DNA from 4 places in the Enterococcus sp. M-BR2 genome. Region 4 is predicted to be linked to each of the others. Evidence: predicted binding sites of a transcription regulator. Region 4 holds the regulator's gene; each other region holds the start of a gene.
What was found. The regulator NrdR, encoded in region 4, represses ribonucleotide reductase genes. The targets are predictions, from matches to a motif close to ACACNATATATNGTGT.
Positions count from the first base shown of each region.

Region 1 (4,752 bases), 920 kb from region 4:
AGAGCTTAAGTCATCATGACCTTTTTCCCATTCGACGAAACCACCAAAAATACTTCGGCAAGCTGAACCAGACCCGCGTCGAGCAAATCTTGAAAGAGAAAGATCGTCTAATCCAAGCTTAAGGGCAGTATTACAAGCGCCTGCTAAAGCAGCTAGCCCGCTAGCAGAGGATGCTAATCCGGCTGCGGTAGGAACGAAATTCTGACTGATTACTGAAGCTTTTAGTGAGATGCCGGCTTCTTTACGAAAAAGGTCAAGAAACTGACTAACTTTTTTTGTTGCTTTTTCGTCTTGCAAGGTGTCATCTAGATAGAATTCATCTGCTATATAGCTATCAGAAAAGATAACTTCTGTTTCGGTATAAAATGCATCCAATGTCAACGAAAGACTGTTGTTCATCGGAAGGATGAGTGCTTCATTTTTCTTACCCCAATATTTGATTAGGGCAATGTTGGTATATGCGCGTGCTTTGCCTTTAAACATAGGTATGTACTCCTAATCCTTGTATCCAAGTTTCAGCCGCACCCACATCTTCAAGTGCTTGACTGATTTCTTGGGCTTTTGTTTTTGTTTGTGCTAATGCAATCATGCAGCCACCGCGTCCGCCGCCAGTTAATTTAGCCCCTAATGCACCGGTATCTTTAGCTGTTTGGATCAGTAAATCAAGGAAATCGTTGCTGATCGTCAGTTTTTCCAGAAGTGATTGTGATTCATCCATTGTTTGAGCTAACATTCCTGGTGAATTTTCAATGATTGCTTGTTTCGCTTGCTTTGTCAAGTATCCTAATTTTTGAATCATTTGTCCAGTTTCATGTGGTTGTCTTTCAAACAGGTGAGCGACATCTTTGACGGCTTCTCTTGTTTGTCCTTTGATTCCTGTATCAGCGACAATCAAAAAAGCATCAATATTCAAAGAAAAATAATCAAAAGGATGCCCTTTTGTAAAATAAATTGGCTGCAAGCTGCTAGTAGCGGCTGCATCGATCCCACTAGGATTACCATGTGCGATTTTTTCCGAAAGTTGTACATTCTCTAATAGTATTTCACGAGACAAAGGGAGTGCTAAGTAATCATAAAAAGCACGAGTGACTGCTGTGGCGACCGCAGCACTTGATCCCATTCCACGTTCAGCAGGAATCGTGCTTTCGATGGTTAGTTGCAAGTTTTTATGGATATCATGCTCTTTTTTTAAATGGATGAATAATTTTTTGATATTTTTTAATGTATGAGGAGCTTCGGCTAAATTTCCTGAATAGTAGGAAGAAACCAATTGATCGTCCATTGCATCCAGCTCTTCAAGGAATGCGGTGACTTTTGTTGCATAAAAAGGAAAGGCAATCGCCGGTTCTCCATAAACAACCGCGTGCTCGCCCATCAAGATAATCTTTCCGCTTGATTCTCCTTGGCCATAGTTTGCCATAATCTAACTCCTTCTCACGTAAAAGTGATTTTTAAGCAAAAAATAAAGCGCCCAAAACGAGTTGCGCTGCTTCACGAAATTTTTTGTCCGCTAAGGGTCTCAAAAAACATTCCTTCTTTATTTTACTAAAATCATCCCAGAAGTAAAACTAAGAATACGTTTTCTAAAGGAAAAACCCTTTTTTCTTAAGAATTTTTTGACCTTTTTACTTTTTTGACTAGAAAAAAATACGATTGACACTACTAGATATTGGGGGTATATTTAAAAAGGTTGGAGTTAAACACAATATTTAGTGATGAAGTGAGCTGGAGGTAAATGAGCGTGATCGTTTTAGCAGGTACAATTGGTGCCGGAAAATCAAGTTTGACAGAAATGATGGCTGAACACTTTGATAGTCAGGCATTTTATGAATCAATTGATGATAATGAAGTCTTGCCCTTATTTTATGCAAACCCTGAACAGTATGCTTTTTTGCTGCAAATTTATTTTTTGAATAAACGTTTTGCAAGCATCAAACAAGCAATGAAAGATGACAATAATGTATTGGACCGTTCGATTTATGAAGATTCGCTGCTTTTCCATCTAAATGCAGATCTAGGAAGAGCGACGGAAACGGAAGTTCGTGTGTATGATGAACTTCTGGAAAACATGATGGAAGAGCTGCCCTATGCTGCCCATAAAAAACACCCGGATTTATTAGTTCATATTCGTGTATCATTTGATACGATGCTAGAACGGATCGAGAAACGTGGTCGTTCATATGAACAATTGTCCTTTGACCCAAGTCTGTACGATTATTACAAAGAATTGAACAGACGGTATGATCAATGGTATGAAGAATACAAAGAAAGTCCAAAAATCCAAATCGATGGAGATCGCTATAATTTTGTGGAAGATTCTCAAGCAAAAGAAGAAGTCTTGAAAATGATCGAAGAAAAATTAGCAGAAATCCGCCAAACTGAATTAGCCATTTGATATAAAGCTACTCAAAAAAAGGATGCTCCTTTATTTGAGTAGCTTTTTCCTTATACTAGAAACAAATATCAGGAGGATGGAGTATGCGGGAAAAACACTATTTTAATCAAGAACGTAATTTTTGGATCAATATACAGCAAGATGATGTGCTAGCTGTTAAAAATTTAAAAGAAGAATATGGCATCAGCGATGAGATGCTGACTTATTCTCTAGATAAAAATGAGCGGGCGCGCGTAGAATATGACTCTTTTGATGAAGCGTTACTACTTGTATCAAATGTCCCACACCAACAAAAAGTCGATAATCATTACGAAACTAGCCCTATCGCTTTTATTTTAAAAGAAGATGGTTTGTTTACATTTACCACGCCGAATACCGAGTATGTGATTCGACTGATTCGATCACTTTTGGAGCGAATGCCAGACATGAGTGTATACAGTTTATTGTTTCGTACATTATTTTTAATTTCTGATTCCTTTTTTCCTTTAATCGAGGAAGTAAATAGCGAACGTCAACGGCTCAACCTAAAGTTAAGGGAAAAAACAACAAACAAGAATCTACTGCAACTTTCAGATTTAGAGATTGGTTTGGTTTACTTAGTTACAGGAACAAAACAAAATGTAGTACTTTTGGAACAAATCAAGGCATTGGCCATTTATCGCAAGTTGTCAGAAAAGGAAAAGGAAGAGTTGGACGATGCACTGATCGAAGCACGACAAGCAGTTGAAATGACGAACTTAGCTTCGCAGATTTTAGATCAGCTTTCTGGCACTTATAATAATTTGCTGAATAATAATTTGAATGACACGATGAAGTTTTTGACTGTCTGGTCGCTGATCTTGACTGTACCGACTATTGTGACAGGATTTTTCGGCATGAATCTTAAGCTACCATTTACCCATTCCGTTTTCGGATGGGGAATCGCCTTGATCATCAGTCTGGTTTTATCTGTTTGGATGCTCATTGCACTATGGAGGCGGATTCGTTGATCTAGTCTTTGACCTGCAAACCAAGGGCTTGAGCAATCACAAGTGCTTGCTCCTGGTTGACAATCAGTCCTGCCAAATAATCTTGAGATAAAGCAATGGTAGTGAAGAAATTAGTCGTAAAGTCTAATCCCTTCAGAGAAGTTCGGAACCAATTCGAACCAGTTAACTGATTGTCAGACAAAAAAAGATTTTTCCAAGTGACCTCATAAAATTCGCTGTCTTCTAACTGGCAATGATCGAAGGATACGGCTTTCAAGTTTGTGCTGCTAAAGGAAGACATCGAAGCAATGCAGTCAGTGAAAGTGCAGTCTCTAAGATAACTTTCGGCAAAATTCGTACCTGTTAATTTACATTGATGAAACACGACTTGGTGGAAACTGCCACCAATCCACTCCAGATTGGAAAAATCACACTTTTCAAAAATGACATTACTGCATTCAAAATGACGTAAAACTGTTTTTTGCATGGTCAGTTTTTGGACATGACTCTCTCTTAATACCATATTTTTAGCATCAAGATAGCTTTGATCACCTCCATTGATCAGAAGACCAGAGAGGATTTCTTCATCTTCTAAATAAAAATCTCCTTTTGTCAGAGGAGGAAGAGAAGGTGGGATAGGTTCGATTTTTTTCATGTGGGTTCACCTCGTTTTTCTTTAGTATAGCAAAGAAGTGGGAGTCACTGCTAGAAAGTCTGCTAGACCAATCATTTTCAGAAAAGGAAGAAAAACTGTATGAAAAACATTGACAGAAGGATTGGTTTTTGCTATACTATGATGGTTGAGAAATAAAAGCAGAAGCACCCGCTTCTCGCCTTAGTTGATAATGTCACTGGGCTAGATAGTTTTCACTGGTTCTATTAGGTGAAGTACGCGCGGGTTCTGTAAGAGAACTCGTTTTTTTATTGCCGTTTATTCGGTAAGCTTTTCTTTCTCTCATAATATTTGGAGGTGAATGACCATAGCAAAGGATATGATGGTTAACGACGGCATTCGTGCACGAGAGTTACGATTGATCGGTTCAGATGGTGAGCAATTAGGAGTTAAGACAAAAGCAGAAGCATTGAATATTGCAGAACAAGCAAACTTGGATCTTGTGTTAGTTGCCCCTGGTGCGAAACCACCAGTTGCGCGAATCATGGACTACGGTAAATACCGTTTCGAACAACAAAAGAAAGACCGCGAAGCGCGTAAAAAACAAAAAGTGATCAATGTAAAAGAAGTTCGCTTAAGTCCTACGATCGACTTGAATGACTTCAATACAAAACTTCGTAATGCACGTAAGTTCTTGGAAAAGGGCGATAAAGTGAAAGCTTCTATCCGTTTCAAAGGCCGTGCCATTACCCATAAAGAAATTGGTCAAAAAGTCT
Region 1 covers NZ_CM152743.1:2,323,003-2,327,754, forward strand. The annotation lists gene mvaD (diphosphomevalonate decarboxylase) at 1-483, opposite strand, end outside; gene mvk (mevalonate kinase) at 476-1,420, opposite strand; gene AC1F25_RS11315 (deoxynucleoside kinase) at 1,736-2,395, shown strand; gene AC1F25_RS11320 (magnesium transporter CorA family protein) at 2,479-3,384, shown strand; gene AC1F25_RS11325 (pentapeptide repeat-containing protein) at 3,386-4,018, opposite strand; ribosomal protein L20 leader region at 4,169-4,294, shown strand; gene infC (translation initiation factor IF-3) at 4,338-4,752, shown strand, end outside.
Region 1: AC1F25_RS11315 (deoxynucleoside kinase) is a predicted target of NrdR. The motif match lies at 1,701-1,716, and genes of this name have one in related genera.

Region 2 (4,752 bases), 740 kb from region 4:
TTCGTACCAAGATACCCGATTTTATCATATGCAAAATCCCATACAGCTTCTAAGGCTTTCGGGTTTTGTTGGAGCATAGGGTATTCACAGTAGTGGATGAATCCACCTGAACAATATTTTGGATAATCCTTCTCAAATTCCAATTTTTCAAATGGCGTTGGGTTTTTACGCACATCATAGTGGAAACTGTTTGTATAATATTCTTTATCTGTGATGTTTTCGATGATACCAAATTTTTCTGTATCTAAACGACAGAAACGATCAGTCAGACTTTCACTTGGTGTTGAATAGACGCTGAAATGATAACCGTATTCATCACCCCATGCATCCGCATTGGCTTTTAATTCTTTGACGATGTCAAGTGTGAAAGCTTTTGCCTCTGGGTTTGTTTCCCATTCGCCACCGAAGAAAGCTGAAGCAACTTCATATAATCCAATGTAGCCTAATGATACAGTAGCTCGACGGTTTTTGAATAATTCATTGACAGAATCGGTACGTGAAAGACGTTTTCCGAAAGCACCATACATATATAAGATTGGCGCATTTGCTGGAATGGCTTCTTTACAACGTTCTACACGATAGAGAAGCGCATCTTTCATGATTTCCAAACGGTCAGACAATAGCTGCCAGAATTTGTTCTGATCTCCTTTTGATTCGATCGCGATTCTTGGTAAATTCAATGTAACCACACCTAAATTCATTCGTCCAACATTTACTTCTTGACCATTTTCGTCTTTCCATCCTTGCAAGAATGAACGACAGCCCATAGGTACTTTGAAACTTCCAGTTAATTCGACGATTTTGTCGTAATTCAGAATATCAGGATACATTCGTTTCGTTGCACATTCCAATGCTAGTTGTTTGATGTCGTAATTAGGATCTTCAGGGTTTAAGTTTACACCTTTTTTCAAAGTGAAGATCAGTTTAGGGAAGATAGCTGTGCGCTTTTCACTCCCTAATCCATTGATTCGGATCTGTAAAATCGCTTTTTGGATTTCTCTTTCAAACCAGTTTTCCCCCAAACCAAACCCTAATGAAGTGAAAGGGGTTTGCCCATTTGAAGTAAATAAGGTATTGATTTCATATTCCAAACTTTGCATAGCATCGAAGATATCTTTTTTGGTTTTTGCTTTTGCATATTCTTTTTGGCGTTCTGGCGAATCGATCCATTCTTCCGCGTCTTTTAGATGTTTTTTATAGTTCAATTCTGCAAAAGGAGCCAGCAATTCATCTGTTCGGTCGGCAGAACAGCCACCATATTGACTTGACGCAACATTAGCAATAATCTGTGAGATTTGTGCTGTCGCTGTCTGGATAGATTTAGGTGATTCCACTTCCGCATTTCCAATTTTGAAACCGTTGTTCAGCATACCTTTGAAATCAATCAAGCAGCAATTTGTCATCGGTGTGTAAGGATGATAATCCAAATCATGGTAATGGATATCACCTTTTTGATGCGCATTTGCTATATGTGGCGGCAACATTTTCAGTCCGATTGATTTTCCGACGATGCCGGCTGTTAGATCACGCTGTGTATTGAAAACATTACTGTCTTTATTTGCATTTTCATTCACGACAGTCTGGTCTTTGTTGATTAGTTTTTCAATCGAAAAGTTGATATCTGTCGCTTTACTACGAGCAAAATCCCGTTTTGTACGGTAATTGATATACTCTTCTGCTAATTCATATTCGTTTTTTTCTAATAAGATATGTTCCACGATGTTTTGAATCTCATAGATTTTGACATTTTCAGCAAACCGGCTTTTGATTTCTTGGACAACCAAGTCTGCAATCATTTGGATTTTTTCGTAAGTAAGTGGGGATAATGAGCCGTGAATTTTCTTTTCAGCTTTGATTAGTGCTTCGTTGATCTTTTGTTCATCGAAATCAACATGGCGACCATCTCGTTTGATAACTTTCATCTGGTGTGCCTCTGGTTGCTGAGTAACGACTGTTTTCTCTTCATAATTTACTTTCATTATCTTCAACTCCTGCTAAATTGTTCTTGTCTATCATAAAACAAAATTTAGGAAGGAGCAACTAATTATCAGCTATATATAGTATTCAATCTGCTGTATAATTGGATTTCTATACTATATGTAGTGTATATTTTATTGTGAAAAAAAGTGAAAACTTGTAGTTGATGGATTTATTTTTTGCATATTTAATTTAGCTGAATAAAATAATTGAATAAAATTTTTTTATTTGGGCTAAGAAAAAGTGACAAAAACATAAGAGCAAATTGTTCGTAGATATGCTACTATGCAAATAAACAGAAATGAAAGAGGAGAAGAAGAATTGGAAAAGATGATCGAAGTGAAACATCTCAGTAAAAGCTACGGTAGCAAACTTTCTCCCGTCAAAGCTTTAGATAATATCTCATTCACAGTCGAAGAAGGCGAATTTGTTGGAATCATGGGTCCAAGTGGTGCAGGTAAAACGACGTTGATGAATATTTTATCCACGATCAATTTGCCTACGATGGGTAGTGTCTTGATCCAAGGAAAAGAAATAACAAAAATGAAAAATAGTGAGCTGAGTGACTTTCGTCGAAAAAAACTAGGATTCATTTTTCAAGAATTCAATTTGATTGATACTTTAAATGCCAAAGACAATATCCTATTACCCCTAGCAGTTGAACGGATGACTAAGGAAGAGATGGAAAAGAGAGTAAGACACGTAGCTCAATTGTTGAATATAGAAGAACTGCTAAAACGATATCCAGATGAGCTTTCTGTCGGTCAGCGACAACGAATTGCAGCCGCTAGAGCCCTTGTTGTTCAGCCACAAGTAATCTTTGCAGATGAACCAACTGGATCTCTAGATTCGAAGTCGGCCACAGAATTGTTGAATTATTTACAGACTATGAATCAAAAAGAAAAAGCGACAATTTTGTTAGTCACCCATGACCCATATACAGCGAGCTACTGTGACAGAATTTTATTTATTAAAGACGGCGTGATTTTTTCAGAAGTTGTGAGAAGAGGGACAAGAAGGGAATTCTTTGAAAAAGTAATCGACATGCAGGCGACGATTGGTGGAGGAGGAAAAATGAATGCTGTATAAACTAGCCGTCAAAAGTTTTTTTCGGCAGTCCCGAGGGTATCTTGTTTATTTTTTCAGTTTGACTTTATCCGTGATGATTTATTATTCATTCAGCGCAATGACCTATGATCAATCTTTAGTTAGAAGAGCAAGTCCAGATACTTCGATAGATGGCGGATTGAGTTTTGGCGGACTGATCATTACTGTCGTTTTACTTTTTTTCGTATTCAGTGCCAACCGATTTTTTTTGAATAGAAGACAAAAAGAAATAGGTATCTATCAACTTTTTGGTATGAACAAACTACAAATTTCAGGCATATATGTGTTGGAAATCATGATAATCGGGTTATTTGCCTGTATTTTTGGGATATTGCTCGGTATTATTTTCTCCAAACTCTTTTCCATGATTTTGGTTCGAATGATGGATATGGATCTTAATAGTCCGTTTTTTATCTCCATTCCATCAGTCGCAGATACTTTATTTGCTTTTTTCATCATCCTTTTAGCAGTATCTGTGTATTCGATATGGAAAATCTGGCGCTACCCGATGATTCGAAGTTTTGGAGAAAAAGAACAAGCAGATAGTTCAACGATGCGTTTCAGAACAAGGCATCGATTACTCGCTGTCATTGGGTTATTGCTTTTAACAAGCGGATATTTTGGGGCTAGTCATTTTAGAGAAATCACTTCATGGATGGTCAGTCATCATGACCTTGAGACATTAATTCTCTTTTTGCCTTTTCTGATCTTTTTCATTTGTGTGATTGGTACTTATTTGTTTTTCTGCTATACATTTCGGCTCTTTTTGATCATATTGAGTAAATGGAAGCTCTATTACTATGGGATCAATTTTTTAATAATAGGTAATACACAAGTGCACCTGCTCAAAAGCTGGCGTACGAATTCTCTAATTACAGTCATTCTTGGAATTTCTTTAATGACGATTGGCGGTACGGCTAGTATTTCTACTATTTTATCGTATCAGGAGAAAGTATCCTCCCCGATGGATTATCAGTTTGATGTCGAGACAGAAAAAAAAATCAAGCCTATTCTGGCAGAGGAAGGACAGAAGATAACTAAAGAAATCACCTTGCATTATAAAGTCATAGGTAGTATCTACAGACCAGATCTCGAAGAACCTATGTTTCAAACTGCTAATCTGATCTCAGAAACAGAATATCAAGCCTTCAGAAAAGTTAATCCGGATTTGCCGAACGTTTCTTTGAAATCTCCTAACCATACTGTTTTGCTTGATCAAATGCAAACTCTTTTTCGGAATATTTCATTATATGGTTCTAGTATTGGATTGCCAGATAATCAAGAGTTGAAGATTCAGCAAATGCTTCCAAGTGTATTAGGTGACGAAACGATAGTATATCTAAGTCCTGTACTAGTCGTGGATGATAACGTTTTTGAAAAAGCAAAAGGTGTAGATTATCAAGTAGTCAATGTGGATATATCAGGTGGAAATAATGAAAAGATAGATGAACGATTGAGCAGTGAAATGTCGATAAAGTGGCTCAATGCTATTTATTATTCTTATGATATCGTAAATGGGCGTCTGCAAGGAGACATTAGTACAAAGAAACTGCCAGATGACAAAATGAAGGAAGCGCAGTTTAGTCAAGAAGGTTCTCGGTTGAACTTCTCTTCCAGCTATTCAAAATTGCGTGCAGTCAACCGGCGGATTGGTATCAATATTTTTGT
Region 2 covers NZ_CM152743.1:1,442,375-1,447,126, reverse strand. The annotation lists gene nrdD (anaerobic ribonucleoside-triphosphate reductase) at 1-1,979, opposite strand, end outside; gene AC1F25_RS07050 (ABC transporter ATP-binding protein) at 2,299-3,066, shown strand; gene AC1F25_RS07045 (ABC transporter permease) at 3,056-4,752, shown strand, end outside.
Region 2: nrdD (anaerobic ribonucleoside-triphosphate reductase) is a predicted target of NrdR. The motif match lies at 2,091-2,106, and genes of this name have one in related genera.

Region 3 (4,752 bases), 500 kb from region 4:
TTTGGCCGCAACAGATTGGGTGTTTTCTGACTTCAAGATCAATCCGTTTTTTCGAACAAAACGAAGCCAGCAAAAATTGTATTGCGAATGTGGGAGAGAATTAAAAGTGCAATATATCGTCAAATCGCCAAAAACCGGAAAGACCCTAAAGCTAGGTATCAACCACTTTGCCGATCACCTGCATGTTTCTCCGACAGTAGCAGCTTCGATCCATCAGGGAATGACAAAAGTCGATCTGGCCTTAGATGAATTATTATGGCTTAAGCAAAAGAATATCGATTTTCCTGAAGAACTATGGCAAAAATACTGTTTTGTCCTGTACCAAAATCGACGGATGAAACAGCCGTATTTACCGGATATAAAATTAGCACAGCGTCTCGCAGAATTTCGCCAAGCAGAAATGCCGATTTACATAGCGGATTATCAAGCATTGGAAAATGAAATCAAGAAAATCAGTGAACACATCAATGGGCAGCCAAAAAAGCGACAGATAAAGAAAGAACTGTTTGACGACTTTGCAGAAGAATTAGTAAAGGATGTAGAAGAATTCTTGAACAACTATCGCACATTTTTACGTAAAGATTGGCAATCCATCGTTTATGAAGAAGTGCCAGCACATCCTAATGCTTATTTTGAAACGTTTATTTCCGCATTGAGAAAGACAAAACGTCAGCGAACACCAGAAGTCATTGCTCAGATAGAATATTTTGCGAAAAAACAACGGTTCATCCAACCAAAAATCTATCTATTTATTTGGAAGCAATATTGTCGCTATGGTTTTACGGAAGGATTCTTCGACAGCATTCCTCGGATAGTCAGAAATGGTTTTTTAAAAGTATTGCGTAAAGAACGAGAAGCCGTACAATCTGCTGATAAGAAAGAGCGCGCAGTCTCAAAAGAAAAATGGCAGCTAGTAGTGAAGGATATCCAATCTGGGAATGTACAAGAGACGATCGACAAATGGAAAGGGAAACATTATCGTTTTACTGAAGCGCAAAAACAAGCCTTAGAATATTATCAGAAGTTAGAAGAATCACTGCGTTTCAATGATGAGGCAAGAAAGTATCTGAAGGAATTACTATAAAAAATAGGCTTTCTCTCTATTTTTAGAGAGAAAGCCTATTTTTATGCGTGTTGTTGTGCGTTGTAGTATTCTTCTTCCATTTTTTGCATACGTTCACGTTCTTTTTGGTTATACCAAGGAGAAACGGTAAATGCAAGGACATCATTCAGCAAGTAAACAGAGCTGTTCACGAACATCGCCAAACTTGCAGATCCATGCGTAAATGAAATATACCAAAGGACCATTTGTGCAAGCCCTGAAGCTAACCACCAGTAATATTGGTTATTGTAACGCAAGAAACTGATGATACCAGCAGTCAAGCTAATGGAAAAAGCAATGGCATCTATCCATGGGCGAGGATCATCTGTATAACGACCAATCAGGAATCCTGAAACAAGATAGACAAGGAAAGTACTGACGATTGCGATAAACCAGCTTTTTCCAGTGAATTTTCGGATTTTTGAAGCCATATTATGATTCCATTCTTTACTTAACAATACGGGGATATCCAATGTGATCATATAAGCAATCTGTTCACCGATACTTAAATAGTTCTTTGCTGAAAATCCAACGATAATAAAACAAATCGCAGACAAAATACCTAAAATACCGTTGACTGATTTTGCCGCATTGATGGATAAAATACACAATACACCAAGCGTGGTACCGATAAATGTGATAACGGACAGCCAAGTGATGGGACTATTGACAAGAGTCATGACCTGACAGCCAAGACTGAAAAAGAAAAGATAATAATTTTGTTGCGGCCAGCCTTTTAGCTGATGAGCTAAAAACTGAAAATATGACTTCATGTATGAGGACTCCTTAAGACACTAAATGTAGTGTGTTCTGTATTTACTAACACAATCTATTGTATGCTTTTCTTGAAAAAAAACTAGTCTTTCAATTATAAATAATTTGTGTTATGATAATTTTCTGTTTGTTTTCTTGAAAATATAATTTCTTACTTTCATTTATTATATTGGGAACAGGAAGAGTGTCTTGGAGGACCTACTTTCTGTTTTTTTTTTGCCTTTTTTCTTATAAAAAGAAAAAACAGCTATTTTTTTCAAGCTGACACATTTACAATAGAGCTGGAGAAAAAGGTAGATACGAATTTAAACGAAGAATAGGAGTGCTTATATGAACCTTACAACGATCCATCATGTAGCCATCATTGTTTCAGATTATCAGAAATCACGTGATTTTTATGTTAATAAATTAGGATTTGAAGTAATCAGAGAAAACTACCGCAAAGAACGAGATGACTATAAATTAGATCTGAAACTAGGAAGTGCCGAATTGGAGATTTTTGGAATTGCCAATGCACCACAACGACCAAACTATCCAGAAGCTTGTGGCTTGCGTCATCTTGCTTTCAAAGTAGACGATATCGAAGAAACAATTGCAGAATTGTATTCCCTAGGGATCGAATCTGAACCGGTAAGAGAAGATACGTTTACAGGTAAAAAAATGACGTTTTTCTTTGATCCAGACGGGTTGCCGTTAGAACTACACGAATAAAGATAACAAAATTGTCACTTTTTTTTCGTTTCATTCGATTTTTCGTTCGTTCATTTCTTGATATTCTTTTAAAAAAAGAAACAGGAGAATGAAGAATGAAAAAAATGATGTTTGGTGCTGCTGCCCTCATCGTAATATTGATTACCGGTATGACAGGATTGCTCAGCGCCGCTTTTCACTTGGATGATATTAGTGATCAAGAATATCGGATCTCATTGAACGAAGCAGCAGCAATCGCTAAAAAAGAAACAAAAAAACATAATATATCTTCTATCCATTTTGCAGTGGAAAAAGAATTGGATAATCCTACGAATGCAACATATGAATACCAGTTTTTTTGTGAAGGACAAGTCATAGCAGTCAACCCGTCCACTGGGAAAGCAACTGTAAGGAATCATACAGAAAAAACAGCAGAACCTCTATTTGACATAGAAAAAACGGAAGAGTTCAAGCAACCGCAAGCAGCGATGAAGGAAGCAGTCAGCTACTACGGGAAAAAAGCAAAAGTGAAAGAGTGGGCGATTGTAGTTAAAGATGAACGACCGTATTATCAAGTCCAATTAATTGATGGAAAACAGACTCAACAGGTATGGATATCTGCATAGAAAAAGGCTATCGCTTCTCTTTTTTTCAATATAAGAGTAAGCTAAGAGGGTAAAGATGAAAGGAAGTTGAGATAACATGGAAAAAATGAAGTGCCCTAATTGCGGAAAAAAATTTGCATACGAAGAAGTCAATAATGTAGTCGAACATAATGATAAAGAAATGCCAATCGTCTGCCCTTATTGCCGAACTGAAGCGGCAAGAATCGTTACTCATGGTTATTTCATTACTGAAAAGATAGAAGATTTTTTAAAATAACGATTTTGCGATTTCTTTTTCTGCATGTTAGAATGGAGAAAAGGAGAGGAAACTATGATTCGTTTTGCGAGAAAAGAAGATGCTCCAGAAATCGCTCCATTGATCTTAGTAATTCTAAAAGACATGGAATTGCCATTTTTGAAGCAGACAGGGGAACAAAAGACTTTAGAGATTCTAGAAGAAGCCATCACTGATCCAAATTATCGCTACAGTTATTCACGAGGTATCGTAGAAGAAATAGACGGTAAAGTTGCAGGAGTTGCTTACGGTTATACAGATGAAGAAGAAGCCATCATCGATCAGCCGCTGGTACCTATCTTAGAAAAATATCAGTTAGATGCGTCTACACGTTTGTTCATTGATAAAGAAACGTTTCCCAATGAATGGTATTTGGATTCTATCAGTGTATCAGAAGATTTTAGAGGGCAAGGCATCGGTTCACGATTATTAGAAGCATTACCTAAATTGGCGAAGAAAGCGAATCGCTCCGTCATCGGACTAAGTGTGGATGAAAAAAATCCAAAGGCTAAAAAATTATACGAACGCCATGGCTTCAAAGTGGTCGGTCAGCGGATGATCAGTGGTCATCTTTATGATCATATGCAAAAGAATATCTAAAAAGATGTACCTGAAATGCGGAAATACGCATTTCAGGTACATCTTTTTAACTTAAGTCAAGCCGATAAGAAACAGGCTTATCGCGACTTTTGTCTTTACGGTAAAGCCAGTAATCTAAAACCGCAGCAATACAAATACAAATAGGAGCATCTTCATCATTTGAGATATCCAGTACATAGTAATCTCCTGAAAAAAGCGTAGCTTTATCCATCTTCATGATTTGTTGATTGAAATGGTGGATTTGATATTGATGATTATAGATATCACCTTGGACTGTCCAGTGAAGCCTACGAATATAATAAAAATCACCGGGCCAATTGAATATTTTCTGCATGGTTCCCACTTTTTCGAACTCCTTATACAGCTCAAAACGCGTACCGAATGTCAGGCTTATTTGCTTGATGTGGGCAACAAGATCGCCATTCATGGCATAAAGAGACAACGCATCGCCCTTTGTTCCCCAACGACCAACCATCAAAAACAGGGAATGCCCTTTTTCGTTTTTGACGATTGTCCGAGTCGCACGTCCAAGCTGTTTTTCCTGAATGAAAAATTCTGACATCTATATCCCTCTTTTCTAGATAAAACTATAAGTCTTCTGCAATCGCGCGCAATATGGCTTTTCCTACGCCAGATTCAAGGTTCGTGTCCGTTGTATATTTGGCATAATCTTTTACTTCGATTTC
Region 3 covers NZ_CM152743.1:197,358-202,109, forward strand. The annotation lists gene AC1F25_RS00910 (hypothetical protein) at 1-1,084, shown strand, start outside; gene pnuC (nicotinamide riboside transporter PnuC) at 1,126-1,875, opposite strand; gene gloA2 (SMU1112c/YaeR family gloxylase I-like metalloprotein) at 2,207-2,587, shown strand; gene AC1F25_RS00925 (hypothetical protein) at 2,683-3,192, shown strand; gene AC1F25_RS00930 (hypothetical protein) at 3,269-3,448, shown strand; gene AC1F25_RS00935 (GNAT family N-acetyltransferase) at 3,503-4,066, shown strand; gene AC1F25_RS00940 (LURP-one-related/scramblase family protein) at 4,113-4,628, opposite strand; gene AC1F25_RS00945 (Cof-type HAD-IIB family hydrolase) at 4,654-4,752, opposite strand, start outside.
Region 3: pnuC (nicotinamide riboside transporter PnuC) is a predicted target of NrdR. The motif match lies at 1,894-1,909, and genes of this name have one in related genera.

Region 4 (4,752 bases):
CTGGAAAGACCTGATTGAGAAACAAGGTCTTGCAGTAACCAAGTTTCTTGTTTAGAAACATATCCGCCTTTTTCTGACTTGATTGCTTCCAGATATTTCATCGGCGGAATGCTCTGTGCTTCTTTTATCAACTGAAGCGCTGCATTTGTCAAATGTTCGTTCGTCGGAGATTCATTGCTGTTTTCAGCAACAGCTACTGTTTCCTTTATTTGCTTCACTGGTCGTCTCTGCATTGCCAAAACAGCTTTTTGCAGCTCCTTCATGGATACTTTTTGTTCACTAAAATCATAAGATTGACTGATGAGTTCACCAAGAGTTAGTTCATCGAATCCATAAAGCTGATGATACATGTCGACTTGTTTGATGATTGAATCATCAAGAACAGTCATATGTTTTTTTGCCAGCCAATCATTCAAAAATTGCCAATCGAATGTCGAATCTGTTTCAAGTAATGCTACTGGCTCAGATTCTTCAAAAGATTTATTCAGTGATTCGATGTTTTCTTGATTAGCAGCGTATACTGCTTCATTGAAGCGATAAACATCTAAAAATTTTTTTGTGATTTTTTGATATCCCTCTGTTGTATGCCTTTTAGGTTCAAACAACTGAATAAGCTTCTGGAATCGTCGTTCACCAACTTTTTCCAAAAGAAGAAATGCCAGAACAGAATCTTTGAAAAATGCTTTAGGAATGAGTGGCTCTAACAACTCATAAATAAAACGAGGCCCCAGATCGCTATCTTCTTTAAAATAAACATCCAGTAAGCCGATTCCTTCCAGCTTTTTTCTTGCATCATAAAATTGAGGGATCCCGCAGCCTAGACTACTGAGTAAATCTGCATGCATCCCTTCAGGACCTTCACCAGATTCTTGCGAGATCTCTGATAACAGAGTGAAATAGATACTCAAGGCTTCTCCGCCGATCAGTGGCTGATAAAGATACAGCAACGCGTTCTTGCTGTCTTCCCTCAGCGGAGCTTCTTTTCTTCCTTGGTAAATATTTTTTGGTTGAAGCTCTTTCCAAGCATTTTCCAAGGAAATGCCTCCTTTTTGTTTCTTAATTGTTTTCTTTATTATTCTCTTTATTATTTTCTTTTGCTTTATCCACGATATCTTGCAGCTCTTTTAAGAAAACAGACATATCTTTGAACTGGCGATAAACACTGGCAAAACGGATATACGCGATTTCATCTAAATCGACTAAATCCTCCATCACATATTCACCAATCAGATTCGTTGATACTTCGTTTTCCCCAAGACTGCGTACGCGGTTTTCGACATGGTTGACGATTTGTTCCATTTGCTCCATAGCTACAGGTCTTTTTTCTGCTGAGCGGATGAGTCCTCTTAAAATTTTATCGCGATTGAATTCTTCGCGTTCCCCGTTTTTCTTGATGACTAATAACGGAGCAGCTTCAATTCGTTCAAAAGTAGTGAAGCGGAACGAACAATTCTCACATTCGCGACGGCGACGGATCGCACGTCCATCATCTGCTTGACGGCTGTCGATTACTCGTGAATTATTATGTTGACATCTAGGACATCTCATTTTGTCTCACCTCTTGCATCGCATTTTTATATAAAGGATGTGTCTTTCTTTACAACTAGTTGTATTATAACACGAAACAAATCACAAACGCGACTGTCCTACCCAAAAAAACACGGATATAAGAACAATTTTTTCTATTTTCATGCGTAATTATGTCCCCTGTCCTAATTCAATTTCAATTTTCCAGTACTGATGACCTTGATTGCTGAGAAATGACTCGCCCAAAAGCTGATTTAGTCGGCTAGCATAAAAAACTTGAAGCAGATGAACATCTTATCATCTGCTTCAAGTCACATCTCTATTTCTTATTTTTTTATAACTTCTCTTCGATTCCTGTATAGTGTTTCATTCGTTGTTCCTCGATTTTTTGTTCATCAGGAATGTGTTCACTTTCTGGGAGCGGTGTCTTACTACGATCAGGTACCGGATTTTTTCGTTCTTGAGTCAAATCTTGCTGTTTCGCTTCTTTTTCTGCCTGCTGGTCTTCTATTTCATCGATTCTTGCTTGGTACTGCTTTTCTTTCTCTTCTGCTGTTTCTGATTGCGTACGACCTTCATCGATTAGATTTTCTTTATTGAGTATTTCGCCGATTTTTTCTTTTGCGTTACCTACGACTTTATCCTTTTGGTTTTTAAATGATCCCATCGCTATCCCTCGCTTTCTATATACTCAGGATAGCAAACTTGACACAGATACTCAAAGAAAGCGATTAGCTGAAAGCCAATTTTCGATTTGTTCCACAAGTTCCTCTTTTGTTCCGTTGTTGTCAAACAAAATATCCGCACGCTGCTTTTTTTCTTCGATTGGAAGTTGACTGCTAATTCTCTGCTGTGCTTGTTCTAGTGTTAGTTGATTACGTTTCATCAAGCGTCTGAGTTGAATATCTGGCGTGGTATAAACGACAGCTACTGCATCCATATAGTGGTCATAATGACCTTCATAGAGCAATGGGATATCTACAATTACTAAAGGATGATGGGAACTTAGATAGGCGATTTGATCTTTTATCGCTTTTCGGATAAACGGATCTAATAGCTGATCAAGTTTTTGTCGTTTCTCCTTTGATGGAAAAACAATCATCCCAAGTTTTCCTCGATCTAGCTGACCATCAGACTGCAATATCTCTTGGCCAAACACGGACACAACCTTCCTCAGAGCAAGCATTCCAGGCTCAACAGTTTCTCTAGCAATCACGTCACCATCGATCAAAGGAAATCCATGAGACTGAAAGACTTTGGCTGCCGTACTTTTGCCAGTAGCTATTCCGCCCGTCAAACCTAAAACAAAGCCTACTTTTCGATTTTCAGCCTTTGACAATTCGGACAATAGTGAGTCCCCCTTTGTGCCACTTTTATTTTCACGATCGGTGTCCCACAACGTATACATGGTTTGCCAGTTTGCTGATAGACATGCAGTGCGACTTGGAATCCGCCTGATTCTCCTAATGCATTCAAATAGCTGCGAATCGTGGTACCTCCGGCTTCTATTGCACGATTCAAAACATCAATGATCGATAGACGTAATTGTTCTATCTCTTTTGGACGTAATGTATTCGCCGGTTGTTCTGGATGAATCTTCGCTTCCCATAATGCTTCGTCTACATAAATATTACCTAGTCCCGTTACTAGACGTTGATCTAGCAGTAAAGGCTTGATTGCTTTGTGCGATTTTTTCAGTCCAGCTGCAAAATCTGCTAATAAAAAGCTGTCAGGCAATGGCTCAGGTCCTAATTTCATGATTCCTCGGTAAGTTGCACTTGCTCCTTTTTCGACAATTGTCATACGACCAAATTTTCGTACATCGTTGTAGCGAAGTTGGCTCCCGTCCTCAAAAAAGAAAAGTACATGCGTATGTTTATCGATTGGTGTATTTTCTTTCGTGAATTGATATTTTCCTTCCATTCGCAAATGTGAGATCAGTTCATAATGATCGAGATGAAAAATCAAAAACTTCCCTCTACGTCCAATGGATTGGATGGTTTCGCCAACAAGAGAAGCCTCAAAGAGGGGCGTCTCTGGTTGCTCAATGATCTTGGGCCACAAGACCTGCACTTTCTGAATCGTTTTTCCTACTACTAACCGTTCCAATCCTTTACGAACGGTTTCTACTTCTGGTAATTCTGGCATTTTTTCTTTTCACCTTCATTATATTGCTCTGTCTTAAACAATGTTTATTTTGCTTCGTACCACGTTTTTCCCCAACTGCTGTCAGTGATCAGTGGTACATGGAGAGAAACAGCTTGTTCCATAACTTCCTTCACCAATTTATCTAATGATTCAAGTTCTTTTTCAGGTACCTCGAAGACAAGTTCATCATGAACTTGTAACAGCATCGTAGCTTGAAGACCTGTTTCTTTTAATCGTTTATCCAATTCAATCATCGCGATTTTCAAAATATCAGCAGCACTTCCTTGAATTGGTGTATTGATAGCTGTTCGTTCCGCAAAAGAACGGATATTGTAATTTCTTGAATTGATGTCTGGCAAATATCGTCGGCGGTGATACAGCGTTTCGACGTAGCCTTGATCTTTTGCTTCGCGTACGATTCTTTCCATATATTCTTTGACACCTGGGTATTTTTCAAAGTACGTATCGATGTATTGCTGTGCTGCTTTTCGGCTGATGCCTAAATTTTGTGAAAGTCCGTAATCAGAGATGCCATACACGATACCAAAATTCACTGCTTTTGCCTGCCGACGCATATTTGGTGTGACATCCTCTGCCTTTTCGATTCCAAATACGCGCATCGCTGTGCTGGCATGGATATCTTGACCTTCTAGGAAGGCAGCTTTCAAATGTTCATCATTTGAGATATGCGCAAGTACGCGTAACTCGATTTGTGAATAGTCAGAAGAATAAATCAACCAGTCTTTTTCTCTCGGAACAAATGCCTGACGTATCTTTCTCCCTTCATCTAATCGAATTGGGATGTTCTGCAAATTAGGATCAACAGAGCTTAATCGTCCTGTTTGGGTCAATGTCTGGACATAACGTGTATGCACTTTTCCATCTGATTGGATCACTTTCAGCAGTCCCTCGACATAGGTAGATTGAATTTTTGCGATTTGACGATAGGTTAGGATATCCTCTACGATTGGTGCTTGTTCACGAAGCTGTTCCAGTACATCTACGGCTGTGGAGTACCCAGTTTTTGTTTTTTTGATAACGGGTAATCCCATTTTTTCAAATAAGATCACTCCTAAT
Region 4 covers NZ_CM152743.1:699,648-704,399, reverse strand. The annotation lists gene AC1F25_RS03410 (replication initiation and membrane attachment family protein) at 1-1,034, opposite strand, end outside; gene nrdR (transcriptional regulator NrdR) at 1,057-1,548, opposite strand; gene AC1F25_RS03400 (hypothetical protein) at 1,862-2,194, opposite strand; gene coaE (dephospho-CoA kinase) at 2,246-2,875, opposite strand; gene mutM (DNA-formamidopyrimidine glycosylase) at 2,839-3,675, opposite strand; gene polA (DNA polymerase I) at 3,720-4,752, opposite strand, start outside.